3 regions of the Delftia sp. SD018 genome follow, and region 3 is predicted to be linked to each of the others. Evidence: predicted binding sites of a transcription regulator. Region 3 holds the regulator's gene; each other region holds the start of a gene.
The links. Region 3 encodes FNR, which switches genes on or off when oxygen is low (the NO sensors DNR and NnrR bind a similar motif). Its sites were predicted from a motif close to TTGATNNNNATCAA; they were not measured.
Positions count from the first base shown of each region.

Region 1 (10,068 bases), on a different contig from region 3:
AACTGGGCCCGGCAACGCAGGCCGCCTGGAGCATGGTGCCCGTCTATGCGGCCTTTGCGGTGGCAGCGCCCGCACTGGGCTGGCTGGTGGCGCGCGCCTTCCGGCTCCCGGCAGCCTCGGGCCGCGCCGTCGCGTTCAGCGCGGGCACGCGCAATTCGCTGGTCGTGCTGCCGCTGGCCCTGGCCGTGCCCGGCGCCATTCCCGTGCTGCCGGCCGTCATCGTCACGCAGACGCTGGTGGAGCTGCTGGCCGAGCTGGCCTATGTGCGCGTGATTGCGCTGTGGGGCCGGGGCCAGCCGGCCGGCCAGTGATCAGGCCCACAGCCGCCCCGCATTGGAGACCAGGAACAGCACCAGCCCCACGGCACCGCCGACCACGGTGCCGTTGATGCGGATGTACTGCAGGTCCTTGCCGATGTGCAGCTCGATCAGTTCGGACAGCTCGCGCGCATCCCAGCGCCGCACGGTATCGGCGATGTGCTGGGCCAGGAACTGCGAGACATCGGGCGCCAGCGCCTGGGCCCAGCGCTTGAGGCGCTCGTTCATGGAGCTGCGCAGCGCCTCGTCGTGCGCCAGCGACTGGCCCAGCCAGCGGCCCATGGCGGCGGTCTTGCGCGCCACCTGCGAATGCTCGTTGGCCAGGTCCGCCTGCAGCTTGGCGCGCAAGCCCAGCCACAGCGCCCGCAGGTAGCCGGCCAGCTTTTCGTCGTGCAGCAGGTAGTGGCGCAGCCGCTCGGCGCGCTCGGACATGGCGGGGTCGGACTGCAGCCGCGTGACCAGCCGGTCCACGGAGGCGTCGAAGGCCTTGCGCATGTGGTGCTCGGGATTGCTGGCAATGTCCTGCAGCAGGCTGTCGAGCGCGCCCGCAATGGCGCTGGCGCCCTTGTCGCTGAGCCAGTCCGTGGGCAGCATCTTTTCCTTGAGCGGATGCTCGCGCTTGAGCCACAGCACGATGGTCTGGGCGATCAGCACATGGGTCTCGGCCTCGCGCAGCACGCCGCTGACGCGGGCCAACACGTCGTCCAGCACGGCCTGGTGGCGGCCGTCCTTGGTCAGGCCCGACAACAGATCCGCAGCCGCGCGGGGCAGGTCCACCTGGGCCAGCAAGGCCTTGAATGCCTGTGTCAGAAAGCGCTCCACCTGACGGTCCTGCACCATCTCCAGCGCCGCCAGCGCCAGCCGCGCCACCTGCCGCCCCAGCAGGGTGCTGTTGGCCGGCGTGGTCAGCCAGCCGGCCAGCACGCGCGCGGGATCATGGCGCTCGATCAGCGCCACCAGCGAAGGGCCGTCCAGGAACTTGTCGCGCACGAAATTCGCCAGGTTCTCGCCGATGCGGTCCTTGTTGCGCGGGATGATGGCCGTATGGCGCCCGACCAGGGGCAGCGGAATGCGCCGGAACAGCGCCGACACCGCAAACCAGTCGGCCAGCGCGCCGACCAGCGAGGCCTCGGTCACGGCCTTGATGCAGGCCAGCCACAGCGGCACCTGCTGCCAGTGCCCCGCCGCCACGGAGGAGGCCACGAAGCCCAGCGCCACGAACAGCAGCAGCGCCAGCGGCAGGCGCTTGGCCGACTTCAGTGTTTGACGTTGCTCTGGCGACAGCATGGAGCGCAGCATACGACGCCCGCCCGCCATCCGCATGGCGATGCCTGCCGCCAAAGCCTGTCAGCCAGCGCCTGCCTGCGAATTGCGCGGACAATACCGGCTTTCTTCAGAACCCTCTTGCGAGAACAAGACCATGACCGACGCCAACGCACCCGCCGATCGCCCCGCACTGCCCGACCACCTGTCCATCGACCCGCGCAGCCCGCACCATGTGGCCGCCGTGTTCGAGCACGACATCGGCATCCGCTTCAACGGCAACGAGCGCTTCGACGTGGAGGAATACTGCGTGAGCGAGGGATGGATCAAGGTGCCGGCCGGCAAGACGGTGGACCGCAAGGGAAAGCCCCTGCTGATCAAGCTCAAGGGCGCCGTGGAAGCTTTCTACCGCTGATTTCCGGCCGGTCGCAAGGCCGGCCGCAACCTCTTCAGGAATCAGCGGGCTTCAGCCCGCATCGGCCCGCGGCGCCGGCGGATTCTTGAACTTCTCCCGCAGCTCGGCGCAGTGGTCCTTGGCCGGCAGGGCATCCGTCTTCTGCAGCCAATCCACATCCGAGGCCTGCGCCACCGATGTCTCCCCCGCCTGCGCCACGGCCACCTTGGCGCCTGCGGCCTCGGGCAGCCAGGTGGGAATGCCCACGCCGCGCAGCACGTGGCCGCGCCCGGCCACCAGCAGCACGGTCTTGCCGGGCTTGACTGCGGCCCTGGCCACCTCGGCCATGCTGGCGTCGCGGGCCAGCTGGATGCGGGCCATGGGCGCCAGCTGGGTGTCGGGCAGCAGGCCGCAGTGGCCTTCGCGGATGGCGTCGAGCTGGCGCTGCCAGCCCTCGGGCGGCAGGTGGGTGTCCAGGTTCTCGTTGCGCATGGCCTGCTTCATGTCGGCGCGCGGCAGGTTGCCCCCCAGCACGGGCACGCCCGCGCGCACGGCGGCCATGACCACGCCGCGGTAGCGCGGCCAGGGCCAGGCCGCGTCCTGCCATTGCAGGGCCTGCTGCACCGCGTCCTCGGAGGCATCGCGTGCCAGGCTGGCCGTGGAGCCCGTGCGCGGCGCCATCTCGATCACCAGCGCGGCCAGGCGCTCCTGTTTTGCCAACTGCTCCACCGTGGCCTGCTGCCAGGCCTGGTGGGCGACCGCATCGTGCTGCTCGCCCAGCAGCACGATGGGCGCGTCGGACCAGCGCTGCAACTGCTGCGTCCAGTCCCGCGCCGGGGCGGAGGAGCTGGCGCAGCCGGCAAGGGCTGCCGCCAGCAATGCGGCCGCAGCCAGGCCGGCAAGGCGCGGGGTGCGGATGAAGGGGCGGAGGTGGGAGCGGACTTGCATGGCCCCATGCTAAACACTGGCCTCGCCCGGGGGCCCCATAGGCCCTGTGGGCATTGGGGGCAGTTGAAAGGATCCTGGGAATCGGGGCGGGGGCACGGCGCAAACGGGCGGCGCTTGATTCAGGTCAAGACGCGCAAATGTGCCGTGGCTACAGTGCAACCATGCATGGCAAGCCCTCGCTTTCGACCAAGCTGCTGCTCATGGGCGCAGCCTGCCTGCTCGCGGCCGTGGCCTCCATTGGTTTCACGCTGTGGGTGGCCTGGCAGCTGGAAGGCGGTGCGGCGGCGGTGAACGAGGCCGGGCGGCTGCGCATGAGCATGGTGCGCATGGCCATGGCGCGCCAGAACGAGGCGCCGGCGCAGTGGCAGGAGCGCGCACGGCAGTTCGACGCCAGCCTGGACCTGCTGCGCAGCGGCGACATGTCGCGCCCGCTGTTCGTGCCCTGGAGCGATGCGGTCAGCGCGCGCTACGAGCGCATACGCGGCGACTGGAGTGCGCTGCGCACGCAGTGGCAGGCCGAGGACCATGTCGATGCGCAGGCCATCATGGGCAGCGCCGATGCCTTCGTGCGCGAGGTGGACGGCTTTGTCGAGGCCATCGAGGACCGGCTCTCGCGCTGGACGGCCATCCTGCACCTGTTTCAGATGTGTCTGATGGCGCTGGCCATCATCGCTGCCGTGAGTTTCATGGCCACCAGCTACTGGCTGGTGCTGCATCCCGTGGGCCAGCTGCGCTCGGCGCTGGAGCGCATGCGCCGCGGACACCTGGACACGCGCATGAGCGTGGAGGTGGATGACGAGTTCGGCCAGCTGGCGGCCGGCTTCAACCTGATGGCCCAGTCGCTGCAAAGCTCTCACGCCGAGCTGGAGGACAAGGTGCGCGAGAAGACAGCCAGCCTCAACGTGCAGCACCAGCAGCTGCAGGCGCTGTACGCGGTCAGCGTGCAGGCGTCGGAGGCCGCCAGCCTGCAGTCCCTGGCCGAAGGCTTTGTGCGCCAGGTCCGCCTGGCGGCCCAGGCCGATGCGGCCACGGTGCGCTGGTCCGACGAGGCCAACGAGCGCTACGTGCTGCTGGCCGGCGACGGCCTGCCCCAGTCCATGTCGGTGCAGGAGCACTGCCTGCACACGGGCGCCTGCCTGTGCGGCCAGCCGCGCGAGCAGGCGCGGCTGCGCGTGATCCCCATCACGCCGGCCAGCGACCTGCAGCTGCCCCACTGCCGCGAGGCCGGCTTCCAGACGGTGGTCAGCATCCCCGTGCAACTGCAGCAGCGCCTGCTGGGCGAGGTCAACCTGTTCTTTCGCTCCACCGTGGTGCTCACGGACGACATGCGCGACCTGCTGTCCGCCATGGCGCGCCACCTGGCCAGCGCCATGGAAAGCCTGCGCGCCACGGCGCTGGAGCGCGAAGCCGCCGTGGCCGAGGAGCGCGGCCTGATCGCGCGCGAGCTGCATGACTCCATTGCCCAGTCGCTGGCCTTTCTCAAGATACAGACCCAGCTGCTGCGCGACGCCGTGGCCAAGGGCCGCGACGAGGCGCGCGACCGCAGCCTGGGCGAGCTGGAAGTGGGCGTGCGCGAATGCTATGCCGACGTGCGCGAGCTGCTGGTGCATTTCCGCACGCGCACCAGCGCCGAGGACATCGAGGCCGCGCTGCGCGCCACGCTGTCCAAGTTCGAGCACCAGACGGGCATTGCCACCTCGCTGAGCATGTCGGGCCAGGGCCTGCCGCTGGCGCCCGATGTGCAGATCCAGGTGCTGCACATGGTGCAGGAGGCGCTGTCCAACGTGCGCAAGCACGCGGGTGCCAGGCATGTGGAGCTGCGCGTGGGGCGCCACCCCTGGCGCTTCGAAGTCTGCGACGACGGCTGCGGCTTCGTCCCCGCCGACGTTGCGCCGGACTCGCTGCATGTGGGCCTGGGCATCATGCGCGAGCGCGCCCTGCTGGCGCAGGCGCTGGTCCATGTCCACTCCCGCCCCGGCGAGGGCACGCGCGTGCTGATCGAGCTGCCGCCGTCGGCCTCGGCCGGCGCGCCAGCGCAGGCCCTCCCCTCGAACGCGTGACACGCTCCCGCAAGAAAAAGACCGCCCCATGTCCTTCTCCAGCCCCATCTCCGTCTTCGTCATCGACGACCACACGCTGTTCCGGCGCGGCCTGATCGCCCTCATCGCCCAGGACGCAGGCCTGCGCGTGGTCGGCGAGGCCGGCGACGCGGGCGAGGCCCTGCGCCTGGTGCCCGCGCTGGCGCCCCAGGTCATCCTGCTGGACAACCACCTGCCCGGCGTGCTGGGCGTCGATGCCATCGCGGGCCTGCGGGCCGCATCGCCCGGCAGCCGCGTCGTCATGCTCACCGTGAGCGAGGACGGCCAGGACCTGGCGGCCGCGCTGCGCAACGGCGCCCAGGGCTATCTGCTCAAGACCATCGACGGCGACCTGCTGTCCGAGGCCCTGCGCCGCGCCGCGCGCGGCGAACCCGTGGTCAGCCCCGAGATGATGGGCAAGCTCGTGGCCGCCTTCCAGTCCCAGGGCGCGCCTGAGCCCCAGGCGCCCGAGCCGGACGAGGCCCCGGCCTCGCCGCTGTCCCCGCGCGAGGAAGAGGTGCTGGTCCAGATCTCCCGGGGCGCCAGCAACAAGGAAATCGCCCGCACGCTGGACATTGCCGAGACCACGGTCAAGATCCATGTGCAACACATCCTGCGCAAGCTGGGCCTGAGCTCGCGCGTGCAGGCGGCGGTGTATGCGTCGGAGCGGCAGCGGGATTAGCGGCCTACGCTGTGGCCGAAGCCCAACCATCCCCCGCACACCGCAGCGCCCAGACCCAGGCCAGCGCGGCCGCCACGGTCAGCCCGGTGAGCATGGCCGCTGCGCCCATGGTGTCCAGCGCCACGCCGGCGGCCAGCGGCACCAGCATGCGGCTGGCGGCGAACAGGCTGGCCTGCAGGCCGTAGTCGAAGGCCTGCCAGCGCGGGCGGGCGAATTGCATCATCAGTCCGAAGACGCAGGCCGAGGAGGCGCCCATGGCCGCTGCCACGCAGGCCACGGCCGCGACCAGGCCCGGGGGCGGAGCGCCGGCTGCGATGACGGCGGCCAGCAGCGCCAGCGCCGCCACGTTGCAGCCTGCATACAGGGGCAGGGCGCGCCGGGTGCCCAGGCGGCGCGTGAGCAGGGGCGAGGCTGCGCCCGCCAGCGCAGCCACCACGCCGCCGCCCATGCCGGCCAGCAGGGCGGCCTGGGCGGGCGCGAAGCCATGGTCCAGCATCAGCGGCTTCAGGTAGAACCAGGCCGCGCCGATGAAGGGAAAGTAGCTGACCAGCACCAGGGTCCAGCGCCAGGCGCCGGGCTGGGCGCCATAGCCGCGGACCATGGCGGCCAGTCCAGCTTTGGGCGCAGGCAGCAGCAGGGGCGAGGGCGCATCCCCGGGCTCATGGCGCACCACCCAGGCCAGCAGCAGGGCTCCCAGGGCCAGCGCGCCGGCCAGGCACAGGAAGGGCACGCGCCAGCCCCATTTCGCCTGCATGAGCAGCATCATCCCGCCGCCCACGATGGCGCCCAGCGACAGCGCCGCTGCGCGCACGCCCCCGGCGCGCATGCGCTCGGACGCGGGCAGCAGGCGGATGGCCAGGGCGCTGACGGGAATGTCGGCCCAGGTGGCGGCCAGCGCGGCCGCGAAGGCCAGGCCGAACAGCCACAGGCGCTCGGCCAGCAACTGCTGCCAGCCCAGGGCCAGCAGCACGGCCGCATAAGCCAGGCACAGGGCCAGCGCCCAGGCGCGGTAGCGCGGCTGGCCGTTCGCGCTGCGCGCTTCCACGGGCGCGGCCAGCGCGAACTTGATCAGCGCGGGCAGGCCCGCCAGCTGGAACAGGCCGATGGCCGTGCCCGACCAGCCATGCTGGCGCATGACCAGGGGCAGGCCCAGCCAGAGGTAGACGCTGGGGGCGGTGAGCGCCAGGTGCAGCCAGCCGAACAGGGCCTGGAGCAGCCAGACCGGGCGGGGAGCTGCGGCCTTCATGGCGCGGCCTTGCGGGCAATGAGCACGGCCAGCGGCGCCATCGGAAACTCGCGCGACTCGATGCGTTCGATGCGCTCGAAACCCGCCTGCGCCAGCAGCGCCTGCAGCTCGCCGCGCCGGGTCACGCTGCGGCCCAGCAGGCGCATGGGCAGGTAGTAGGGCAGGGTGCGCAGGGCGGCTTCGGGCGTCTCATCCACCTCGGCATGGGCGCAGACGAAGACGCCGCCGGGCGCCAGCGCGTCGAACACCTTGGTGACCACGGCTGCCGCATCGGGCACGAAGTGCAGCACGGACGAGCACCAGACCAGATCGTAGCCGCTGCCTATGCCGTCCGTGGCCAGGTTGCCGCCCAGGGCGGTGAAGCGGTCGGACAGGCGGGCCTGGCGGGCGTTGTCCGCCGCCACGGCCACGGCCTCGGGCCAGTCGAAAACGCTGGCCTGCAGCGCGGGCTGCTGGTGCAGCAGGGCCAGCGCGATCCAGCCGGGGCCGCCGCCCAGGTCCAGCATGCGGCGCATGGCGCCGGCCTCGGGAACCTGCTGCAGCAGGTTCAGCGCGGCAGGCACGCTGACGGCACGCTGCTCCTGGCCGATCTGGGCGCGCGCGGCGGCGGCCCAGCCTTCGGCATTGCCCGTGGCCAAGGGGGCGCTGCAGGCCGAGCCGTCCCCGGCAGGGCCGTGCTCGACCAGGCCGCGCAGCAGCGTGGCGGAGTGGCGCAGCGAGCGCAGGCGGAACAGCCAGGCCGCGCCGCAGGACTCGGGCGATGCGCTGTGCAGGTAGCGCAGCGCATCGGTGGCCAACAGGTAGCTCACGGGCTCGTGCTGGCCGCGCCGCAAGAGGCCCATGCTCCACAGCAATTCCATCCAGTGGGAGGTATTGGCCTCGTTCCAGCCCTGGGCCTGGGCCAGCTCGGCCGGCGTCTGGGGCGTGGCCAGCCGGTCCAGAGCGCCCGATTCGAGCGCCAGCACCAGGGCCTCGGCCTGGACCTGGGCGGCGGCCAGATCCCACAGCGGTTGCAGGGCGTGGGAGGGGGCGTGGGTAGGGGATTCACGGCGGGGTGTATTCATCGGAAGGTCCTTTTCACGAAAGGGAGTCACATGCGCCAGGTCAGCCGCACGCCGAACTCGCGCGGCGGGCTGTAGACCACGACCTGACCATTCAGGTAGCCCACGGCGTCGTAGCGGCGGTTGGCGGCATTGCGCAGGTAGGCGGCGATTTCCCAGGACCCCTGGGCATAGCCGGCCGACAGGTTGAGCAGCCCGTAGCCGGGGCGGCGGTAGGCGTTGGCGGCGTCCAGGTAGACCTTGCCCGTGCCCTGCACGGCGGCCTGCGCCCACCAGCGGCCGGGCGCGTCGTAGCGCAGGGCCACATGGGCCGTCATGTCGGGCGCAAACGGGTTGCGGTGGCCGTCGTAGACGGCGGCGCCGTCGCGGAACGTGCCGAAGCGCGTGCGGTTCAGGCCCAGGGCGGTCTGCAGCTGCCAGCCGCCGCCGAACACATAGTCCAGCTCGAAGTCCGCACCCGTGGAGCGCGCCCGCGCCGCATTGGTGATGTAGACCACGCCCGGCAGGCCCATCTGCTGCACTTGCATGTCGCGCACCTGCTGGGTGTAGACCGAGGCCGCATAGCGCAGGCGCTGCCCCAGCAGCCGGCCCTTGGCGCCGATCTCCCAGGCGCGCACGGTCTCTGGCTCGTAGGCCGCATAGCCCATGGCCGGAGAGAACACGTTGAAGCCGCCCGCGCGGTAGCCCTCGCTGAGGCTGGTGTAGATCTGGCCCTGGGGCGACCACTGGTATTGCAGCGAGAGCTTGGGGCTCAAGCGCGACCAGTCGTCGCTGCGCGCCGCCGCGCCCACGGGGGCCAGTTCCACGCGGTTGCGCTCCACGCGCGCGCCGGCCGCCAGCGTCCAGCGCTCGGACAGCGGGACGGTCCAGTGCGTGAACAGCGCCGCCGTGCTGCCCTTGAGCCCGGCCGTGGGCCGCATCAGCGCGGCGGGCAGCTTTTGCTCGTAGCGCAGGTCATGGTCGTCGCGGTCCAGGTACAGGCCGGCCAGCCAGCGTGCGTTCCACAGGCCTGCGGCCTCGCCCTCCAGGCGCAGTTCCTGCGAGGTCGTGGCCAGGCGGTAGTCGCGCCGCACGTGGAGCAGGTCGGCGCGCTGGAAGTCCGTGTCCTGCAGCACGCGGTCGTCGAAGACATTGCGCGCGGTGATGGAGCGCAGCCGCAGCCCCGAGGCAAAGCGATGCGAGACATCGAGCGACAGCGTCTGCCCGCGCGAGCGGTTCCAGCTGTCCGTGCCCGAGTTCACCGTGGCGCGCGGCGCGGCAATGCTGCCCCATTGCGCGGCGCCGTCGTCCCAGCGCTGCTGGGCGTAGCGCAGCGTGGCCTCGGTCTCGGCCGTGGGCGTCCAGCGCAGGGCCAGGCGGCCGCTGGCGCGCTCGCGGTCGTCCACGCGCGCTCCCGTCGCCTGCTGGCGTATGAAACCGTCCTGCGCGCGCCACTCGCCCGACAGGCCGATGTAGAGCTGGCCCGGCACCAGGGCGCGGCCCAGCTCGAAGCTGCCCGCGCGCTGGCCGTGGTTGCCGGCCTCGGCGCTGATCGATGCATAGGGCGTGTCGCCGGGCTGGCGCGTGACGATGCTGACCACGCCCGCTTCGGCATTGCGTCCGTACAGCGTCGATTGCGGGCCGCGCAGCACCTCCACGCGGTCCACGCCCTGCAGGTTGTGCTCGAAGCCCTGGGCCATGAGCGTGGGCACGCCATCGACCAGCAGCAGCGTGGACGAGGAGAACGACACGAAGTTGGCCGTCAGCCCGCGCATCACGGGCGGCTGCACGCCCGACTGGCCGAAGGCCTGGAACACAAAGCCCGGCACCTGGGCGGACAGCGCGTCCAGCCCGCGCACGCCGGCCGCCTCCAGCGCCGCGCCGTCGAAGACGGAGACGCTGGCGGGCACGGCGTCCAGGCTCTCGGCCTGCTTGTTCACCGTGACCGTGATCTCGGGCAGGGTGGCTTCGGGCGCCTGGCCCTGGGCCGCCACCGTGAAGGGGGCCAGGGCCAGCGCGGCCGGCCAGCGAAGTGGGAATGCCATGGTTTTCTCGTCCTCTCCAAAAGGGAATCTCGTTGGAGACCGATGCTAGGGAAGA
Region 1 is NZ_JADDRN010000006.1:146,542-156,609, forward strand. Features, by position in the region: gene INR38_RS08835 (arsenic resistance protein) at 1-311, shown strand, start outside; gene INR38_RS08840 (DUF445 domain-containing protein) at 312-1,616, opposite strand; gene INR38_RS08845 (DUF3297 family protein) at 1,738-1,995, shown strand; gene INR38_RS08850 (ChaN family lipoprotein) at 2,047-2,922, opposite strand; gene INR38_RS08855 (type IV pili methyl-accepting chemotaxis transducer N-terminal domain-containing protein) at 3,084-4,982, shown strand; gene INR38_RS08860 (response regulator) at 5,011-5,682, shown strand; gene INR38_RS08865 (MFS transporter) at 5,687-6,928, opposite strand; gene INR38_RS08870 (methyltransferase) at 6,925-7,992, opposite strand; gene INR38_RS08875 (TonB-dependent receptor) at 8,019-10,013, opposite strand.
Region 1: a site for FNR is predicted at 3,037-3,050, ahead of INR38_RS08855 (type IV pili methyl-accepting chemotaxis transducer N-terminal domain-containing protein). Genes of this name have one in related genera too.

Region 2 (10,068 bases), on a different contig from region 3:
GATAGCCGGCGTGCTGGCCGGCCAGGGCCGGAAAGCCCGCCATGCCCTCGCCCTTGGCGCCGTGGCAGGTGGCACATGCCGCCGCACCCTGGGGCGTGCCCGACTGGGCGATTTTCTGGCCGGCTGCTGCACTGCCTTGCACCGCAGCTGTGGGCGCTGCTGCGGGCGCTGGTGCCTTGGGCGCGGCGTCTTGCGCCCAGGCGCTGCCCATCAGCATGCAGATGCCGATGGCGATGCACGACCGGGACAGGGTCTGTTTGTTCATGCGGATCATCGTGGGAAGAGGCATTTGCCCTGCCATGCGTCCGCGCCACGCACCCAGGGGCGCACGGCTGCGGCGGACAGGGTCGAATAGGGATACCGGCCGCCGCCCCGCAAGGCGCAATGCCCGCAGGGCTGGCCAGCCAGGCCCGCACGATACGGAAACGAGATTAAGCCGGCGTTAATGGGCCGGCGCTAATGGGCCGGCGCTAATGGGCCGGCGGCCGGGGCCTGCGGGCCCGGGCCGTCCGCCAGCGGCAGGTACAGGCGCGCGACCAGGCCGCTGGCCTGGCCTTCCTCGGGCCGCCACAGGCTGCGCGGCTGCAGCAGCAGGCAGCCGCCTGCGCATTCGGCGATGCGCTGCACGATGGGCAGTCCCAGGCCGCTGCCATGCTCCTGGGGACGCTTGCGCCAGAAGCGGCGCGTGGCCTCTTCGCATTCCTCGGCGCTGAGCCCCGGGCCGTGGTCGGCCACGGTGAACTCCACATAGCCTGTGCCCGGCTGCTGCGTCTTGCCCGGCATGGCGCCAATGGGGCGCACGGCCAGTTCCACGGGATGCTGCGGCGCATGGCGCAGGGCGTTTTCCAGCAGATTGCGCAGGGCCGAGACCAGCAGGGGCTCGGAGATGGCCAGCGGCCAGTCCTGCACGGGCTGGCCGTTGTCCAGCCATGTGCGCAGCGCGGGCGCTGGGGTCTGGGCGCTCACGGCATTCACAGCCAGTTGCCAGGCCTTGTCCAGCGCCTGCAGCGCATCGGCAGGCGCATCGCCGCAGGCCAGCACGGAGGCAGCGCCAGGTTCATGCTGCTCCAGCCGCGCCAGCAGCAGCAATTGCTCCAGCGTGTGCTGCAGGTGCTCCACGCCCTCGCCCGCCTGGGCCAGCGAATCGCGGGCCATGGAGCCGGGCGGCGCGGCCAGAAGGCCGGCAGGCATGCCGGGCGCCGCCAGCGCCATCTGCGCCACCTGCACATGGGTCTTGATGGCGGTGAGCGGCGTGCGCAGCTCATGGGCGGCGTCGTCGCTCCAGCGGCGCTCGCGGTCGATGGCGGCGCGCACGCGGTGCAGCAGCTGGTTGAGCGTGCCCACCAGCGGCGCCAGCTCGCGCGTCTGCAGGCCCTGGGCGACGGGCGAGTCGTCGCCGGGCGGGCGGCGCGCCAGTTCGCGCCGCAGGGCCTCCAGCGGCCTGAGGCCCTGGGTCACGGCCCACCACATCAGCCCCATGCTGGCCAGCAGCGCCAGCACGAAGGGCAGGACGATGGTGTAGGCAAAGCCGTGGATCAGGCCCTCGCGCACATCGATGCGGTCGGCCGTGGCAATGCGCACGCCGTGGTCCTCCAGCACATAGGTGCGCCAGGGCTTGCCGCCCTTGATGATGGTCGAGAAGCCCAGCGGCATGCTCTGCGGGAACACGGGACTGCCCTCGGTCTTGGCCAGCACCTGCGGCAGGGCCGATTCGGGCCGCACGGGCTGGACCTCGCCGCGCACCAGGCTGACCTCGCAGGCCACGCCGTCGCGCGCGATCACGTTGAGCATGGGGCTCCAGTCCTGCGGCAGCTCCCGGGCAGGCCGGAACTGGTGGACGATGCCGGCCACCATGCGCGCCGAGGCGATCAGCCGGTCATCCAGCACGGTGCGCAGCTCGTTGCGCATGTCCGAGAACATCCAGGCCGCCACCCCGCCCCACAGCGTGCACAGCGCCAGGCACAGACATGCCAGCAGGCGCACGCGCAGGCTGCGCATCATGGGTGCAGGCCCAGGCGATAGCCCTCGCCGCGCACCGTCTCCACCAGTTCATGGCCCAGCTTGCGGCGCAGGTGGTGCACATGCACGTTGACGGCATTGCTCTCCACGTCCTGGCTGTAGCCGTAGAGGCTGTCGCGCAGTTGCTCGGTGCTCAGGATGCGGCCCGGCGACTGCAGCAGCGCGCGCAGCAGCGACCACTCGCGGCGCGACAGCTCCACCGTGCGGCCCTGGCGCTGGATGTGGCCTGCAGCGGGGTTGATGCGCACCTCGCCCAGCTCGATCCAGTCCACGCTGCGGCCGGCCGCGCGGCGCAGCAGCGCATGCAGGCGCGCCGCCAGTTCGTGCAGGTCAAAGGGCTTGACCAGGTAATCGTCGGCGCCGGTCTGCAGGCCTTCGATGCGCTGTGACACGGCATCGCGCGCCGTCAGCACCAGCACGGGCACCTGCAGGCCCTGGCCGCGCCAGCGCGCCAGCAGCGAGAGGCCGTCCTCGTCGGGCAGGCCCAGGTCCAGCACGCAGGCATCGAAATGCGAGGAACGGATGGCCGCATCCGCCTGCCCGGCCGAGGCCACGGTATCCACGCCGAAGCCCTGCAGCTGCAGGCCGGCTCGCACGCCGCTGGCCACCAGCGCGTTGTCTTCCACCAAGAGAACATGCATGTTGTTGTCCGCAGGGCCTGGCGCCAGGCCCCGCCGTCTGTATCCAAGTCGGGAACGAAAAGCGACTGAGCATCGCAGATTTGTAGCGAGGTGTGCGCCAGCATGCCGAATCTCGCAGGCACGCGCACAAGAATGCGGCCAGGCGGCCCGCTCAGGGCCGGGCCAGCAGCCCGCCCAGCAGCAGGTCCAGCGCCGCCGCGCCGCGCTCCAGCCGCAGGTCGGCGTCCTCGCCCTCGGCAATCCAGAAAGCCGCTTCGGCCAGGCTGCCGTAGATCAGCGATGCCAGCGCCTGCGGATCGGCCCGGGCCACGATGCCCTGGGCCATGAGGTCCGCAATCAGTGCCTGCATGGACGCAATGCAGTGGCGCTGCGATTGCGGCAGCGCACCGCCCAAAGCCGCGCGCGCATCGCGCAGCACGATGCGCTGGATTTCAGGCTCCAGCGCCATTTCCAGGTAGGCCCGGCAGCGGCTGCGAAAGCCCTGCCAGGGATCCTGGGCATGGGCGGTGATGGCCTTCAGGCGTTCATCCACCTCGGCATCGATCTGCTCGACCACGGCCGCCAGCAGGCCCTGCTTGTCGCCGAAATGGTGGTACAGCGCGCCCCGCGTCAGGCCCACCTGCGCGGTGAGATCGTCCATGGAGGCATCGGCGTAGCCCTGCTCTCCAAAGGCCTTGCGGGCCGTGGCCAGCAGCGTGGCGCGGGTTGCTTCCATCTCGGCGCGGGTGCGGCGAACCATGGCCAATCTCCTTACATACGGCGTGCATGATTATTTACATACGCCGCGTATGTATATAGGATTCTATTCATACGCAGCGTATGTATTTTCTCTGTCCCGCGACGGCGGTGCAACACCCCCCACCTGTTTGAAGGGATCTGGACCATGAATTCGTCTTCCTCCACGCGGCCCGAACCCGCCGCGCGCCGCCCGTGGCTGGCCGTGTCCGCCGTGGGCCTGGCCACCTTTTCCGTGGTGACCACGGAAATGCTGCCGGTCGGCCTGCTCACATCCATTGCTGGCAGCCTGGGCACCTCCATGGGCAGGGCCGGCCTGATGCTCTCGCTGCCGGCGCTGCTGGCCGCGCTGTTCGCGCCGCTGGTGGTGATGGCGGCGGGCGGCATGGACCGGCGCCGCATCCTGTGCGGACTGCTGGCCCTGCTCGTGCTGGCCAACCTGGCCTCGGCGCTGGCGCCGTCGCTGATCTGGCTGCTGGCCGCGCGCGTCCTGGTGGGCTTTTGCATGGGCGGCATCTGGGCAATCGCGGGCGGGCTGGCGGCACGGCTGGTACCCCAGGCGTCGATGGGCCTGGCAACCTCCATCATCTTTGGCGGCGTGGCGGCGGCCTCGGTGCTGGGCGTGCCGCTGGGCGCGCTGATCGGCGATTTCGCGGGATGGCGCTGGGCCTTTGGTGGCATGGCAGGCTTCAGCGCACTGGTGCTGGCGCTGCACGTGGCCGTTCTCCCCGCCCTGCCTGCCACAGGCTCGGCCAGCCTGCGCCAGTTCAGCCATCAGCTGGCCAACCGCAGGCTGCAGGCCGGGCTGGCACTGACGCTGCTGCTGGTGGCCGGGCATTTCATGTCCTTCACCTTCGTGCGCCCGTTGTTGTTGACGGTGTCGGGGTTCGATGCGCGATGGATGAGCGCGCTGCTGCTGGCTTACGGCATCGCGGGCATTGCGGGCAACTTCCTGGCGGGCATCATCGCGGCGCGCCACACGGCGCCGAGTCTGGCGGCGATCGCCATGGGCCTGCTGCTGGCGCCTGTGCTGTTCCTGTCCGTGGGCGACTCGCCAACCGGTGGGGGCGCCGTGCTGCTGGTCTGGGGCCTGGCCTACGGCGGCGTATCGGTGGGACTGATGACCTGGATGATGCAGGCTGCGCCACGCGCCGTGGAAATTGCCACGGCGCTGTACGTTGGCGTCTTCAACATCGGTATTGCGCTGGGCTCATGGGCAGGCGGCCAACTGGTCGATGGCTGGGGGCTGCACGCCACGCTCTGGCTGTCTGGCGGATTTGCCGCTGCGGCCTTGCTGCTGTCTGCGGCCATGGGATTGGTTGGGACTGGAAGCAAAGCGGATTGCGGCCATCAACAGGCAAAGAATCACCAAGTCTGAATTCCGCAGAAACTTCAGGACAAGTCCTATGCCACCTCGGAAATATCCTGAAATATTTCGGAATTCTCCTTGTCTTCCACAGCGGAAATTCGCGCAATTACCAATGCACAATCCAGGCCTTGCCCTCACGGATTCGCATCGCTCGCGACCCCGTATTCCGCTTGATGGAAGGATATGCAATGAACGAACTTCAGACACGGCTTATCGTCGTGTGCGTGCTGACCCTTGTCGTCGTCATGCTCGTTTCCAAATACGAGATAGTGAAGCCATCGACTTCATCAAAAAACAAGCTGGTTTTCAAGGCATCCCTCTTCATTGCCATTTCTTTCGGGGCATTTGCAGCACTCTGGAATAAGTTCTGACCCTCGATCGATGAGATGGATTTTCTTGCGATTGCAGAAAATCCTTTTCCTGCGAGCGCAAGAGGTGGCGCTGCCGCCCGGCAAGCCAGGTGAGGCCGTGAGGCCGTGAGGCCATGAGGCCGTTAACCCCCCGTTAATTCCCCGCTGCCAGCATCCACGGCCTGTCAGCCCGCATGGCTGAAACTCCCTTCCATGCATCTCCGGTCATCCCCTCTTCTTTCGTCCTTCCTGCCCTTGCTTGCCGGCCTGCTGCTGGCGCCTTCGCCTGTTCTTGCCGGAGCGGCAGAGCCTGGCGGGCCGTCAGCGCTATCGGCGCTGGGCGCCTGGCTGCACCTGCCCGCCAGCCTGGCGCTGGGGCCGCTGGTCCTGCCGACGGGCGTGGTGGTGGCCATGCTGGCCTGGCTGCTGGCGCAGTGGCTGGCGCGCAGGAACGAAAGGCGCACAGGCCAGGCCGTGGATGCGCTGCTGTGGCAAAGCACCCTGGCCGGCCTGCTGGCGGCGCGCCTGGCTTATGTCGCGCAGTGGTGGACCGAGGTCGCGCCTGCCCCCTGGGATTGGAGCGGGATGCCGGCCTTCGCAGGCCGTGTCGTCGATATCCGCGACGGGGGATGGAACCTGTGGGCCGGCCTGCTGGCCGCGCTGCTGTACATGCTGTGGCGCAGCCGCCGCTCCCCGGTGCTGCGCCGCGCCACAGGGCTGGCGCTGGGCGCGGGGGCGGCCCTGCTGGTGCTGGGCAGCCTGCTTCAGGCGCTGCCCTCCGCAGATGCACCGGCCCTGCCGGCCTTCACCCTGGTCAACGGGCAGGCGCAGCCGGTCTCGCTGCAGCAGTTGCAGCAGGCCGATGGCAAGCCCATGGTGATCAACCTCTGGGCCACCTGGTGCCCGCCCTGCCGGCGCGAGATGCCGGTGCTGGCCCAGGCCCAGCAGCAGCGGCCCGATGTGCGCTTCATCTGGATCAATCAGGGCGAGTCTGCCGAGGCCGTGATGGGCTACCTGCAGCGCGAGCAGGCAGCAGCCCCGCTGCCGCTGGCCCAGGTGCTGTTCGACCCGCAGCAGCAGGCCGGCCGGCACTGGCGCCAGCGGGGCCTGCCTTCCACCTATTTCTATGGCGCCGACGGCCGGCTGTGCGGCATGCGCATGGGCGAGCTGTCGCGCGCCAGCCTGGCCCAGCATCTGAAGGAATGTTCATGAGCGCTTCCCCCCTGTTCCCCCTGCCTGCACTGGCAGGAGCCCTGGCCCTGTCGGCAGCCTTGGCCCTGCCGGCTGCGGCGTCCGAGCTGCCATCGGAGGAGTTTCTGGCCCAGCAGGGACTGACCCTGGTGGGACCGCTGCCGGCCGTGGGCGGACTCAAGGCCTGGGCCGCCTACCGCGACCGCCAGCCCGTGCCCATCTACCGCATGCCCGACGGCAAGCACTGGGTGCTGGGCACGGTGATCGACGCCCAGGGCCGCGACGTGAACGCCCAGGCCCTGCAGGCCGCCGTGCAAAAGCCCATGGGCGAGCAGCTGTGGGGCGATGTGCAGCGCGCCCAGTCCATACCGGATGGCCGCGCCGACGCGCCGCGCACGGTCTATGTGTTCACCGACCCCAACTGCCCCTATTGCAACCAGCTGTGGAACGATGCCCGGCCCTGGGTGGAGAGCGGCCAGGTGCAGTTGCGCCACATTCTGGTGGGCATCCTCAAGCCCAGCAGCGAGGGCAAGGCCGCCGCCTTGCTGACCGCGCGCCAGCCCGAGCAGGCCCTGGCCGAGCACGCACGCGCCTATGCCAAGGCCGGCCGCGCCAGCGCAGAGGGCGCGGGCGCCACGCCGCTGGCCCCGGTGCCGCAGGCCACGCGGCAGGTGCTGGCCAGCCATGCCTCGCTGATGTCCACCTGGGGGCTGCGTGCCACGCCGGCCCTGGTCTGGAAGGATGACAAGGGGCTGGTGCAGGTGCGCACCGGCCTGCCGCCGGGCCTGCTGGAAGAGGTCATGGGGCCGCGTGGCAGGAAATGACGAGGACGACCATGAGCACAAGCCGTTGTCCCGCCGCTTCCACATCCTCCAGCGACTGGAGCGACCTGTTCCCCGCCCGGCCGGATGCGCCGCCGCTGCGCATCGTGCTGCATGCGCCCACGCCCGGCGCCCTGGCCCGTGCACGCAGCAATCTGGCCAACCTGCGCCAGGACCGGCCCGGTGCCGAGGTCCGCATCGTCATCAACGGCCCGGCCGTCGAGGCGCTGCTGGACGCCGCGCCGGGCACGCCGCAGCATCTGGATGCGGCCGCCCTGGCCCATGCGCTGGTCTGCCCGAACACGCTCAGGAAGCTGGGCCGCGAGGCGCCTGCCGGCATGCGCGTGCTGCCGCAGGGCGGCATCGAGTCGCTGGCCCTGCTGCAGCAGTCGGCCTGGTGCTACGTGCGCTGCTGAGCGGCCTGCGCCAGCGAGGCCAGGCAGCGCGCCTGCCATTGGTATTCAGGCTCGAACGATTCACGGTCCGTGACGGCGCCGTGGCCGCCCTCGCCATAGACCATGGCGTAGGCCGCATAGTCGGCCGCCTGCAGCGCCCGGCCCGCCAGCCCATGGGCCGTGGCATAGGTGGCGGACACGGCGGCATGGCCGCAGCCGTCGAGGGAGCGTGATCCCTGGTGGTGGTTGGCCAGGCTGGCAGCCTCGCGGGCCAGGCGGTCCAGTTCCTGCCTGTCGATCTGGCCGTCCAGGTAGCGGCGAAGGCCTTGTGCGCAGCGGATGACGTCCGGGTCTTCCAGCAGGTGCGCGATGCGGTCCACGCAGGCCTGTGTGAATTGCAGCCTAAGGTGCTCGCCGGCTTCGGCGGCAAGGTCCAGTTCCGAAGCAAGGCTGTTCAGGGCATGGTTCATGGAGAACTCCTTGGCAGTGGCGACACAAGCAGCGTAGACCGGGGCCGCGCGCGGAAACAAGAGGGTGATTTCCGATATGCGCCCCGCATTCCCGAGGAATGCAGTCACCCTGTTAACCCCGTCTTAATCCCTGCGCCACACGCTATGGACTGCCTTGGGCGCCTGTCCATGGCAGGCAGTCGGTGGCGCTTTGCAAGCACTCGGCAGGCACTCGGCAGGCACTCGGCAGGCACTTGGAAAGCCCATTGCTTGACTCACATCAAGCCACCAAGGCCCTGAATTTTATATATTAAATTCAATATAAAAAGCATATTTTTAATGCTTTATTGAGTTTGAGCGACCACCCTCCGTGGCCGCAGGACGATGAAAGACAGGCCATGCCAAAAACATCCCGCGCCGGCAGCGGCTGCAACGACTGCAGCTGCCAGCCCTCCTCCCAGGACATCCCCGCCCGCACCGTCCCCCATGCGCAGCAGCCCGCCGCCGGCAAGCGCGGCTTCCTGCAGGACCTGCTGGCCGCCGCCATGGCGGCCGTGGCCCTGCCCGTGGCGGCGGCCGCGCCCGGCACCCCGGGTTTCCAGCCGCCGCGCCGTCCCGGCGAGGCCGGCAGGCGCTACGGCATGCTGGTGGACCTGCGCCGCTGCATAGGCTGCCAGGCCTGCACGGTGAGCTGCTCCATGGAGAACCTGCCGCCGCTGGGCCAGTTCCGCACCACGGTGCTGCAGTACGAGGTGCAGCACGCGGGCAACGAGGACCTGCCGCCGGCCATGCTCAACCTGCCGCGCCTGTGCAACCACTGCGACAACCCGCCCTGCGTGCCGGTCTGCCCGGTGCAGGCCACCTTCCAGCGCAGCGACGGCATCGTGCTGGTGGACAACGAGCGCTGCGTGGGCTGCGGCTACTGCGTGCAGGCCTGCCCCTATGACGCACGCTTCATCAACCACGAGACGCAGACCGCCGACAAGTGCACCTTCTGCGAGCACCGCCTGGAAGCCGGCCTGCTGCCGGCCTGCGTGGAAAGCTGCGTGGGCGGCGCCCGCGTGATCGGCGATCTCAACGACGAGGGCAGCGAGATCCGCCAGCGCATGCGCGAGCACGCCAAGGACCTCAAGGTGCTCAAGCCCGCCATGGGCACGGACCCGCATGTGTACTACCTGGGATTGCCCGACGCCTTCGTCGACGGCGTGGACGGGCAGGCCAGCGTGCGGCTGGTCACTTCCCACTGAACGCAAGGAGCACCCCATGCACATCGTCGAACTCCTGACCCCCGCCTACGAATCGGCCTGGCTGCCCTGGGCCGTGCAGTACTTCTTCCTGGCCGGCATTGCCACGGGCGCCGCCCTGCTGGCCGCCGCCTGCGCCTGGGCGCCGCGCGGCAGCGCCATGTCGCGCCTGCTGCCGGCCGCCGTGCTGGTGCTGGCCGTGAGCGCCATCGCCGCACCCGTGTCGCTGCTGGCCGACCTGCACCAGCCTGCGCGCTTCTGGCATTTCTATGCGCACTTCACGCCGTGGTCGTGGATGTCGGTGGGCGCCCTGCTGCTGCCCGTCTTCGTGGGGCTGGCGCTGGCCTTCGTGCTGGCCTGGTGGCTGGGCCGGCCGCAGTGGCTGCGCTGGCTGGCGCCGCTGCTGGCCGTGTCGGCGCTGACCATCACCGCCTATACCGGCGCCGAGCTGATGGCCGTGCGCTCGCGCCCGCTGTGGAACACGCTGTGGGTGCCGCTGAACCTGGCGCTCACGGGCTGGCTGGCCACGGTGGGCTGCATGCTGGTGACGGCGCGCTTTCTGCCCGCCCGCCACCGCCCCGATGCCGGAGCCCTGCAGGCCCTGCGCATGCTGGGCCTGGCGCTGGCGCTGTGCCTGCTGGCCATGGTGGCGGTCTGGGCCGTTGCCGGCTGGCTGGGCCAGGGCCGCTCCTTCCAGGCGGCGCTGCAGCTGTGGCAGCAGTTTCCGGTCTGGCGCCTGAGCATGCTGGGCTCGGCCGTGGCCGGTGCCGCCCTGCTGTGGGCCCTGGTGCGGGGTGGTCAGCGCATGGCCTGCCCGCGCTATACGCTGGCCCTGGGGCTGGGCCTGGCCGCCG
Region 2 is NZ_JADDRN010000007.1:101,825-111,892, forward strand. Features, by position in the region: gene INR38_RS09630 (c-type cytochrome) at 1-274, opposite strand, end outside; gene INR38_RS09635 (ATP-binding protein) at 457-2,001, opposite strand; gene INR38_RS09640 (response regulator transcription factor) at 1,998-2,660, opposite strand; gene INR38_RS09645 (TetR/AcrR family transcriptional regulator) at 2,812-3,399, opposite strand; gene INR38_RS09650 (MFS transporter) at 3,544-4,773, shown strand; gene INR38_RS09655 (hypothetical protein) at 4,953-5,135, shown strand; gene INR38_RS09660 (TlpA disulfide reductase family protein) at 5,328-6,326, shown strand; gene dsbG (thiol:disulfide interchange protein DsbG) at 6,323-7,129, shown strand; gene INR38_RS09670 (hypothetical protein) at 7,141-7,542, shown strand; gene INR38_RS09675 (hypothetical protein) at 7,527-7,991, opposite strand; gene dsrO (sulfate reduction electron transfer complex DsrMKJOP subunit DsrO) at 8,369-9,217, shown strand; gene nrfD (NrfD/PsrC family molybdoenzyme membrane anchor subunit) at 9,234-10,068, shown strand, end outside.
Region 2: a site for FNR is predicted at 8,241-8,254, ahead of dsrO (sulfate reduction electron transfer complex DsrMKJOP subunit DsrO). Genes of this name have one in related genera too.

Region 3 (10,068 bases):
TGCATGATGCAGGTGATGATGTATGCGTGGCCCGCCTACGTGGCCCGCCCCGGCGACCTGTCGCAGGAGATGGAGACGCTGCTGCGCTGGGCCTCCTGGGTCATCTCGCTGCCAGTGGTGCTGTTTTGCTGCGGCCCCTTCTTCTCCAGCGCGCTGCGCGACATACGCCAGCGCCGCGTGAGCATGGACCTGCCCGTGGCCCTGGGCATGCTGATCACCTTCGTGATCAGTTCGCTGGGCACCTTCGATCCTTCGGGCCCCTTCGGCGAGGAAGTCTTCTACGACTCGCTGACCATGTTCGTCTTCTTCCTGCTGTCCGGCCGCTGGCTGGAGCTGCGCCTGCGCGACCGCACGGCCGGCGCGCTGGAAGCGGTGATGAACCGCCTGCCCGATGCCGTGCTGCGCGAGAACGCAGCCGGCCATTTCGAGCGCGTGGCCACGCGCCGCCTGCGCGCGGGCGACCGGGTGCGCGTGCTCAGTGGCGAGGCCTTCCCGGCCGACGGCACCATCGTGCGCGGCCGCACCCATGCCGACGAGGCCCTGCTCACCGGCGAGTCCACGCCCGTGCTGCGTGCCGAGGGCGATACCGTCACGGCCGGCAGCTACAACCTGGATGCCGTGGTCGATGTGCGCGTGGATGGCGTGGGCGCCGATACGCGCTTCGCCCAGATCGTGGGCCTGATGGAAAGCGCCTCGCTGCAAAAGCCGCGCCTGGCCCAGTTGGCCGACAAGGTGGCGCGGCCCTTTCTCGTCGTGGTGCTGCTGGCTGCGCTGGGCGCCGCCATCTGGTGGTGGCCCACCGATCCCGGCAAGGCCATGATGGTGGCGGTGGCCGTGCTCATCGTCACCTGCCCCTGCGCGCTGTCGCTGGCCACGCCCGTGGCCATGCTCACTGCCGCCGGCACGCTGGCGCGCAGCGGCGTGCTGGTGCGCAACCTGCAGGGCCTGGAGGCGCTGGCCGCCGTGGACACCCTGGTGTTCGACAAGACCGGCACGCTCACGCGCGATGGCCTGGCCCTGTCGTCCTTCGAGCCTGCTGCGGGCGAAGACGCCGACGAAGTGCTGGCACTGGCGGCGCTGCTGGCGCGCCAGTCCATCCACCCGGCCTCGCGCGCCATTGCGCAGGCCGGCGCCGATGCCGCCACCGACTGGAAGCTGGACACCATGCAGGAAATGGCCGGCCTGGGCCTGGACGCCTGGGTGCAGCGCCCCGGCGCGCGCCGCCATCTGCGGCTGGGCTCGGCCCTGCACGCAGGCCTGGCCGGGGAGCAGCCCGTGCAGGGTGTGCTGCTGGCCGAGGAGACCTCGCAGGGCTGGCACACGCTGGCCCGCTTCGTCCTCAGCGAGGACGTGCGGCCCGAGGCCGCCGCCGTGGTGCAGGCGCTGCACCGGCATGGCGTGCAGGTGATGCTGCTGTCCGGCGACCGCGAGGACGCGGCCCGCGCCATGGCGGCGCGCGTGGGCATCACCCAGGCCGAAGGCGGCTGCAGCCCGCAGGACAAGCTGGAGCGCCTGCAGCAGGCGCAGGCTGCCGGCCACCACGTGGCCATGGTGGGCGACGGCCTCAACGACGGCCCAGTTTTAGCTGGAGCGCATGTCTCTTTTGCTTTTGGTAGAGCAGTGCCCCTGGCACAATCGCGCGCAGATTTCGTTGTTCTGGGTGACAGCCTGGAACTGGTACTCCAGGCATGCCTGTTGTCGCGCCGCACGCTGCAGGTGGTGCGCCAGAACATGGCCTGGGCAGCCGCTTACAACGCGGTGTCGATTCCGCTGGCCCTGGCGGGCTTCATGCCTGCCTGGGTGGCCGGACTGGGAATGGCACTGAGTTCGCTGCTGGTGGTGATGAATGCCGCGCGCCTTGCGCGCAGCCTGCCACTGGCTGCAACGAAACACACGGGCACGCCTGCTGCGCCCGCAGCGTCCGTCGCGATAAAGACGGGCTCCACCGCAACGGTGGGGAGGTTCTGATGGAAATACACCCCCTGAGCGGCTGCGCCGCTTCCCCCTCTCTCGCTTCGCGGGAGGGGAACGACACCTTCGCCGCGAGGCGGCTCTTGCTCGGTGTCACTGAGCTGGATCGCGCCCGTTCTGGGGGCAAGGCGTGGCGCGTCAGCGCCACGGGGAACTGACCATGGATATTTTGTATTTGCTGATCCCGCTGTCGGTGGTGCTGGTGCTGGCCATCCTTGCGGCCCTGTGGTGGGCCGTATATCGCGGGCAGTTCGAGAGTGTGGAGCAAGAGGGTGAGCGCATTCTTCGGGACGATTGACGTGGGTCAACACGCCCGGGAGCGAAGAACGTAACACTTTGATAGCAATCTAAGGGGTGCACGATGGATAGTTCAAATAAAAACGCTGTCTATTACGACGATTCCGTCGTAAGGCAGTTCTCTATCATGGCCGTCGTCTGGGGGGTGGTAGGCATGGCTGTCGGGGTGTTGATCGCCTCGCAGCTGGCCTGGCCGGAACTCAACTTCGGCATTCCATGGCTGAGCTACGGACGCCTGCGTCCGCTGCACACGAACGCCGTGATCTTTGCCTTTGGCGGATCGGCGCTGTTCGCAACCAGCTACTACGTGGTGCAGCGCACCTGCCAGACGCGGCTGTTCATGCCCAAGCTGGCCAGCCTGACGTTCTGGGGCTGGCAGATCGTCATCGTCGCCGCCGCCATCAGCCTGCCCCTGGGCTACACCCAGGGCAAGGAGTACGCCGAGCTGGAGTGGCCGATCGACCTGCTGATCGCCGTGACCTGGGTCTCGTATGCCATCGTGTTCTTCGGAACCATCGGCATCCGCAAGGTCCGTCACATCTACGTGGCCAACTGGTTCTTCGGCGCCTTCATCATCGCCGTGGCACTGCTGCACATCGTCAACAGCGCAGCCATTCCGGCCGGCTGGATGAAGAGCTACTCGGCCTACGCCGGCGTGCAGGACGCGATGGTGCAGTGGTGGTACGGCCATAACGCCGTGGGCTTCTTCCTGACCGCGGGCTTCCTGGGCATGATGTATTACTTCATCCCCAAGCAGGCTGGCCGTCCGGTCTACAGCTACCGCCTGTCCATCGTCCACTTCTGGGCGCTGATCTTCACCTACATGTGGGCGGGTCCTCACCACCTGCACTACACCGCGCTGCCCGACTGGACGCAGTCCGTGGGCATGGTGTTCTCGCTGATCCTGCTGGCTCCCAGCTGGGGCGGCATGATCAACGGCGTGATGACGCTGTCGGGCGCATGGCACAAGCTGCGCGACGACCCTATCCTGCGCTTCCTGATCGTGTCGCTGTCGTTCTACGGCATGTCCACGTTCGAAGGTCCGATGATGTCCATCAAGACCGTCAACGCGCTGTCGCACTACACGGACTGGACCGTGGGCCACGTTCACTCGGGCGCCCTGGGCTGGGTGGGCCTGATCACCATGGGCTCGCTGTACTACCTGATCCCGCGCCTGTTCGGCAAGACCAAGATGCACTCGGTGGGCGCCATCGAACTGCACTTCTGGATGGCCACCATCGGCATCGTGCTGTACATCGCCGCGATGTGGATCGCCGGTGTGATGCAGGGCCTGATGTGGCGCGCCGTCAATCCCGATGGCACGCTGACCTACACCTTCGTCGAAAGCGTCAAGGCCAGCTATCCGTTCTACGTGATCCGCGTGGCCGGTGGCCTGCTGTACCTGGGCGGCATGCTGGTCATGCTGTGGAACACCTGGAAGACCGCGATCTCGGGCCGTTCGGTGAAGGTGGCCGTGCCTGCCGTCGTGGCCCACGCCTGAGCGTCTAGGAGCATTACTCATGTCCGATCACAACAATAGCGCTCCCAAGAGCTTTTCCCACGAGAAGGTGGAAACCAACAATTTCCTGCTGATCGTGCTGACCCTGCTGGTGGTGGCCGTCGGCGGCATGGTGGAAATCGTTCCGCTGTTCTTCCAGAAGTCGACCACGGAAGCGGTGGCGGGCCTCAAGCCCTACACGCCGCTGCAGCTGATGGGCCGCGACGTCTATCTGCGCGAGGGCTGCTACAACTGCCACTCGCAGATGATCCGCCCCTTCCGCGCCGAGACCATGCGCTACGGCCACTACTCGGTGGCTGGCGAGTTCGTCTATGACCACCCCTTCCAGTGGGGTTCCAAGCGCACGGGTCCCGACCTGCACCGCGTGGGCGGCAAGTACAGCGACGAATGGCATCGCATCCACCTGAACAACCCGCGCGACGTGGTGCCCGAGTCCAACATGCCTGCCTACACCTGGCTGGAAAAGAACAAGGTGGATGACACCGTGGTCGCCCAGCACATGAGCGCGCTGCGCAAGGTAGGCGTGCCCTACAGCGACGAGGAAATCAGCGGCGCTGCCGAGCAGGTCAAGGGCAAGACGGAAATGGACGCCGTCATCGCCTACCTGCAGGTCCTGGGCCGTTCGGTCAAGTAAAGGAGAGCGACATGGACATCACCACCATGCGCATCGTGGCCACGCTGGCCTCGCTGGCCTGCTTCATCGGCATCTGGTGGTGGGCGTTCGCCCGCCGCAACCAGGCCCGTTTCGACGAGGCCGCCCAGCTGCCGTTCGAGCAAGACTGAGTCCCTCCACCAGAACGAGAACTTCCCATGAGCGATTTCGTAAACAACTTCTGGTCGATCTATGTCACGGCGATCACGCTGGGCGGCATCATCGGCTGCCTGCTGCTGCTGTATCTCACCGCACGCAAGAAGGTGGTCCCATCGGCCGACAACACCACGGGCCACGTCTGGGACGAGGACCTGCGCGAGCTGAACAACCCCATGCCCAAGTGGTGGATGTGGCTGTTCATCATCACCTCGGTGTTCGGCTTCGCCTACCTGGCGGCCTATCCGGGCCTGGGCTCGTTCGCGGGCAAGCTGGGCTGGACGCAGCTGGGCGCCTATGAAAACGAGATGGCCAAGGCCCGCGCGGACCTGGAGCCGCTGTACGCCAAGTTCACGAGCATGAGCACCGAAGACATGGCCAAGGATCCCCAGGCCATGGCCATCGGCGAGCGCCTGTTCATGAACAACTGCGCACAGTGCCACGGCTCGGATGCACGCGGCGGCAAGAGCTTCCCCAACCTGACCGATGGCGACTGGCTGCATGGCGGCACGCCCGAGAAGATCAGGGAAACCATCACGGGTGGCCGCATCGGCATCATGCCGCCCATGGCCGCTGCCGTCGGCACGCCCGACGATGTGCGCAACCTCTCGCACTATGTGCTGAGCCTGTCGGGCAGCCCGCACGACTCGCTCAAGGCCTCGCTGGGCAAGTCCAAGTTCACGGCCTGCGCTGCCTGCCACGGCATGGACGGCAAGGGCAACCAGGCCCTGGGCGCGCCCAACCTGACCGATGACATCTGGCTGCACGGCTGGGGCGAGGCCGCCATCACGGCCATGATCAACAACGGCAAGCACAACGAGATGCCTGCCCAGAAGGACAAGCTGACCGAGGCGCAGATCGCGGTGCTTGCTTCCTATGTCTGGGGCATGTCGCACAAAGACGGCGCAGTCCGTCAGTAAGCACAGGGGCGGCGCTGCGGCGCCGCCTTTTTGCGTTTTGAGTTTTCAGATATTTCAAAAAAACAAAGGAACCCACCATGAAGCCCGAGAGCGGGGATGACACCGGGAAGCCTCCCCGCAAAGTCATTCCGATCACGCCGGCCACGCCTGATCCGGGCGAGCTGGTGTCGATGTTCGAGTCGGAAAAGAAGGTCTACCCGCGCTCCATCAGCGGTGTCTTCGCACGCTGGCGATGGGCCCTGGTGTTTCTCACCCAACTGGTTTTCTACGGCCTGCCCTGGCTGGAGTGGGGCCAGCGCCAGATGGTGCTGTTCGACCTCGGAACGCGGCGCTTCTATCTCTTCGGGCTGGTGCTGTACCCGCAGGACTTCATCTACCTGGCGGGCCTGCTGATCATCTCGGCGCTGGCATTGTTCCTGTTCACGGCCGTGGCCGGGCGCCTGTGGTGCGGCTTCTCGTGCCCGCAGACGGTCTATACCGAGATCTTCATGTGGGTGGAGCGCAAGGTCGAAGGCGACCGCAGCGCGCGCATGCGGCTGGACAAGAACGGCTGGACCTTCGAGAAGGCCTGGAAGAAGTCGCTCAAGCAGTTGCTGTGGATCGCCATTGCGCTGTGGACCGGCTTCACCTTCGTGGGCTACTTCGTGCCCATCCGCGAGCTGGGCGGTGAGCTGCTGGCGCTGCAGGGCAGCTGGCAGATGTTCTGGGTGCTGTTCTACGGCTTTGCCACCTATGGCAACGCGGGCTACATGCGCGAGCAGGTCTGCAAGTACATGTGCCCCTATGCGCGCTTTCAGAGCGCCATGTTCGACCGGGACACCATGATCGTCAGCTACGACACGGGCCGGGGCGAGCCGCGTGCGCCGCGCACCAAGAAGGTGGACTACAAGGCCCAGGGCCTGGGCGACTGCATCGACTGCAAGATGTGCGTGCAGGTCTGCCCCGTGGGCATCGACATCCGCAACGGTCTGCAATACGAATGCATTGGCTGCGGCCTGTGCATAGACGCCTGCAATTCCATCATGGACAAGATGGAGTACCCGCGCGGCCTGATCCGCCTGACCACGCAGAACGCCATGGCCGGCCTGTGGCGGCGTGCCCAGGTGCTGCGCCGCATCTTCCGTCCGCGCGTGCTGATCTACTCGGCCGTGCTGATCGGCTTGAGCGTGGTCATGATCGTGAGCCTGGCGTTGCGCCAGTCGGTCAAGGTGGACGTGATCCGCGACCGCGCCTCGCTGTCGCGCATCGTGGCGGGCGGCAAGCTGGAGAATGTCTACCGCCTGCAGATCATGAATGCCACCGAGCAGGCCCAGCGCTACCGCATCAGCGCCCACGGCCTCGATGGGCTGGAGCTGGCGTCCGAGCAGGAAGTCGAGGTCGGCCCGGCCGAGACGCGCGGCATTGCGGCGCGCCTGCAGATTCCCTACGGTTCGGCCGAGCCGGGCTCGCACACCGTATTCTTCGATATCGATGCCGTGCATTCGGGCGCGGGACGCGCGTCCGAAAAGGCCGTCTTCCTGGTGCCCCGGTGATGTTCCTGGCAGGCGCGGCACGGTCCGCGCCTGCCGCCTGAAAGAAAGAGGTTTCCCATGTCTTCCAGTCCCGCAGTGTCCGCGCCCGCGCAGGCTCCCTCGCACCCCGACGCCGGCAAGCCCTGGTGGAGGTTCGGCCATGTCTGGCTGGTGGTGGCCGGCCCGGCGGCCGTGGTGGTCGCTGCCGTGATCACGGCCATCATCGCCATCAACGGCGCCGATCCCGTGATCGACCCCGACTACTACCGCAACGGCATCACGATCAACGAGCGTGCCGATGGCGTGCGCGAAGTGCCCAAGAGCATGGCGCCCGCCGTCACCGGCCGCAACCATGCGGCCACGCCCGCGCACGATCACCCCACCGACCGCTGATCGCCGTGCACCCCTGCAAGAGGCCGCAGTCGCGGCCTTTTTGCATGGCGGATCGCATCTCCGGCATGCGCGACGGGTGAGGGTTTCCTACAGGCGTGCAGGGCGCTGCGGGGCTTGGCGCCATGCGTTGGCGCGGCGCACAATGAAGGCGACCCCTCGACAGCACAAGGAGATCGCTGATGTTGGCCCAACGCTGGATGTGGATTGCCTGGCCTGCCTTTCTGGCAGCCGCCGTGATGGAGATGCTGGTTTTTGCCTTTGTGGACCCGCTGGAGCTGCATTGGCTCGGCGACCTGGGCTGGTCGCGCCAGGGCATCTACACGCTGGCCTTCTTCGCCTTCTGGGGCGTGACCATGCTCTCCAGCCTGATGACCACCATGCTGGGCCGCTCGGCCCGCGATCTCAATGACGGCGTGGTCTCCGAGCCCGACCCGGACCTGGCCATGCAGGGGCTGGGGCGGGACTGATCGAGAGCCCGCCGCAATGAACAAGGCCCGCTGTCGCGGGCCTTGTTCATTGGCGGACGAATGCTTGCCGCCCTTGCAGCCTCACTGGCACTGCTGGCTGTTGACGATGCGCTTGAGCGCCTCCGTGTCCAGGATGCGCAGATGGCGCTGGCGCACCTCGATGATGTTGTCGTCCGCGAACTTGGAGAAGGTGCGGCTCACCGTCTCCAGCTTCAGGCCCAGGTAGCTGCCGATTTCCTCGCGCGTCATGCGCAGCACCAGTTCGGACTTGGAAAAGCCCCGTGCATGCAGGCGCTGCACCAGGTTGAGCACGAAGGCGGCCAGGCGCTCCTCGGCGCGCATGCTGCCCAGCAGCAGCATCACGCCGTGCTCGCGCACGATCTCGCGGCTCATGACCTTGTGCACATGGTTTTGCAGGGCCGTGACCTCGCGCGACAGGTCTTCCAGCTTGTCGAAGGGCATGACGCAGACTTCGGCGTCTTCCAGCGCGACGGCATCGCAGGTGTGGTGGTCGTTGACGATGCCGTCCAGGCCGATGATCTCGCCGGCCATCTGAAAGCCTGTGACCTGGTCGCGTCCGTCCTCGGTGGCCACGCAGGTCTTGAAGAAGCCGGTGCGGATGGCGTACAGCGAGGTGAATGTCTCGCCGTTGCGAAACAGCAGGCCTCCGCGCTTGACCTTGCGGCGCGTGGCCACGATGTCGTCGATGCGCTGCATCTGCTCGGCATCCAGGCCCATGGGCATGCACAGTTCGCGCAGGTTGCAGTTGGAGCAGGAGGCTTTGATGGTCTGAAGGTTCATGGAGTGATAAACATCAGCGGCACACAGCGTGCCGGCGGTGACCTCGTGGATTGCGATGAGTTGGATCAAATTGTCGCAGCAGTCCCTCAAACAACTCTTGATATGAGTCAAGGACATGACCGATGTGCTGCGGCACAGTCGAGGTATTAGAGGAAAAAACCCATGACCGCTGTCACCCCAGAGCTGCTGCGTCGCTTTGACGTACCGGGGCCCCGATACACCTCGTTCCCTACCGCCGACCGCTTTGTCGAGGCCTTTGGTGCAGAGGACTATATCCTGGCGCTGCAACAACGCAAATCGAGTACCGCAGCGCGTGCCACGCCTTTGTCGCTGTATGTGCACGTGCCCTTTTGCGAGTCGCTTTGCTACTACTGCGCCTGCAACAAGATCGTGACGCGCCACCACGATCGCGCTGCCGTCTACCTGGACTACCTGGCGCGCGAGATGGCCTTGCATACGGCCCATTGCGGCAAGGGCCAGACCGTCAGCCAGCTGCACCTGGGCGGCGGCACGCCCACCTTCTTCTCCGACGACGAGCTGCGCACGCTGATGGGCCTGTTGCGCGAGCATTTCAAGCTGGAGCCGGGTGGCGAGTATTCCATCGAGGTCGATCCGCGCACCGTCAGCGTCGAGCGCCTGGCCGTGCTCAAGGAGCTGGGCTTCAACCGCCTGAGCTTCGGTGTGCAGGACTTCGACGAACAGGTGCAGATCGCCGTGCACCGCGTGCAGCCGGCAGAGCAGGTGTTCGAGCTGGTGGCGGCCGCGCGGCAGTTGGGCTTTGCCTCCATCAACGTGGACCTGATCTACGGCCTGCCCAAGCAGACGCCCGAATCCTTCGAGCGCACGCTGGCCCAGGTCAACGCGCTGCGGCCCGATCGCATCGCGCTCTATGCCTATGCCCACCTGCCCGAGCGCTTCAAGCCGCAGCGGCGCATTGCGGCCGAGGATCTGCCCCAGGGGGCCGACAAGCTGGCCATGCTGTCGCGTTCCATCGCCGCGTTCATGGACGGTGGCTATGTCTACGTGGGCATGGACCACTTCGCCCTGCCCGAGGACTCGCTGGCCGTGGCCAAGCGCCAGGGCCGGCTGCACCGCAACTTCCAGGGCTACAGCACCCAGCCCGACTGCGACCTGATTGCGCTGGGCGTGTCGGCCATCGGCAAGGTGGGCGCCAGCTACAGCCAGAACGCCAAGACGCTGGAGGAGTACTACGACGCCATCGACGCCAGCCACCTGCCCGTGGTGCGGGGCCTGGCGCTGTCGCGCGACGACCTGGTGCGCCGCGCCGTCATCATGGCCATCATGTGCCAGGGCGCCGTGCTGTTCGAGCCCATGGAGCAGGCATGGCTGCTGGGCTTTCGCGAGTACTTCGCGCCCGAGA
Region 3 is NZ_JADDRN010000010.1:23,610-33,677, reverse strand. Features, by position in the region: gene INR38_RS12025 (cation-translocating P-type ATPase) at 1-1,968, shown strand, start outside; gene ccoS (cbb3-type cytochrome oxidase assembly protein CcoS) at 2,132-2,269, shown strand; gene ccoN (cytochrome-c oxidase, cbb3-type subunit I) at 2,333-3,769, shown strand; gene ccoO (cytochrome-c oxidase, cbb3-type subunit II) at 3,789-4,421, shown strand; gene INR38_RS12005 (cbb3-type cytochrome c oxidase subunit 3) at 4,433-4,570, shown strand; gene ccoP (cytochrome-c oxidase, cbb3-type subunit III) at 4,598-5,515, shown strand; gene ccoG (cytochrome c oxidase accessory protein CcoG) at 5,593-7,047, shown strand; gene INR38_RS11990 (FixH family protein) at 7,105-7,419, shown strand; gene INR38_RS11985 (hypothetical protein) at 7,599-7,886, shown strand; gene fnr (fumarate/nitrate reduction transcriptional regulator Fnr) at 7,968-8,687, opposite strand; gene hemN (oxygen-independent coproporphyrinogen III oxidase) at 8,850-10,068, shown strand, end outside.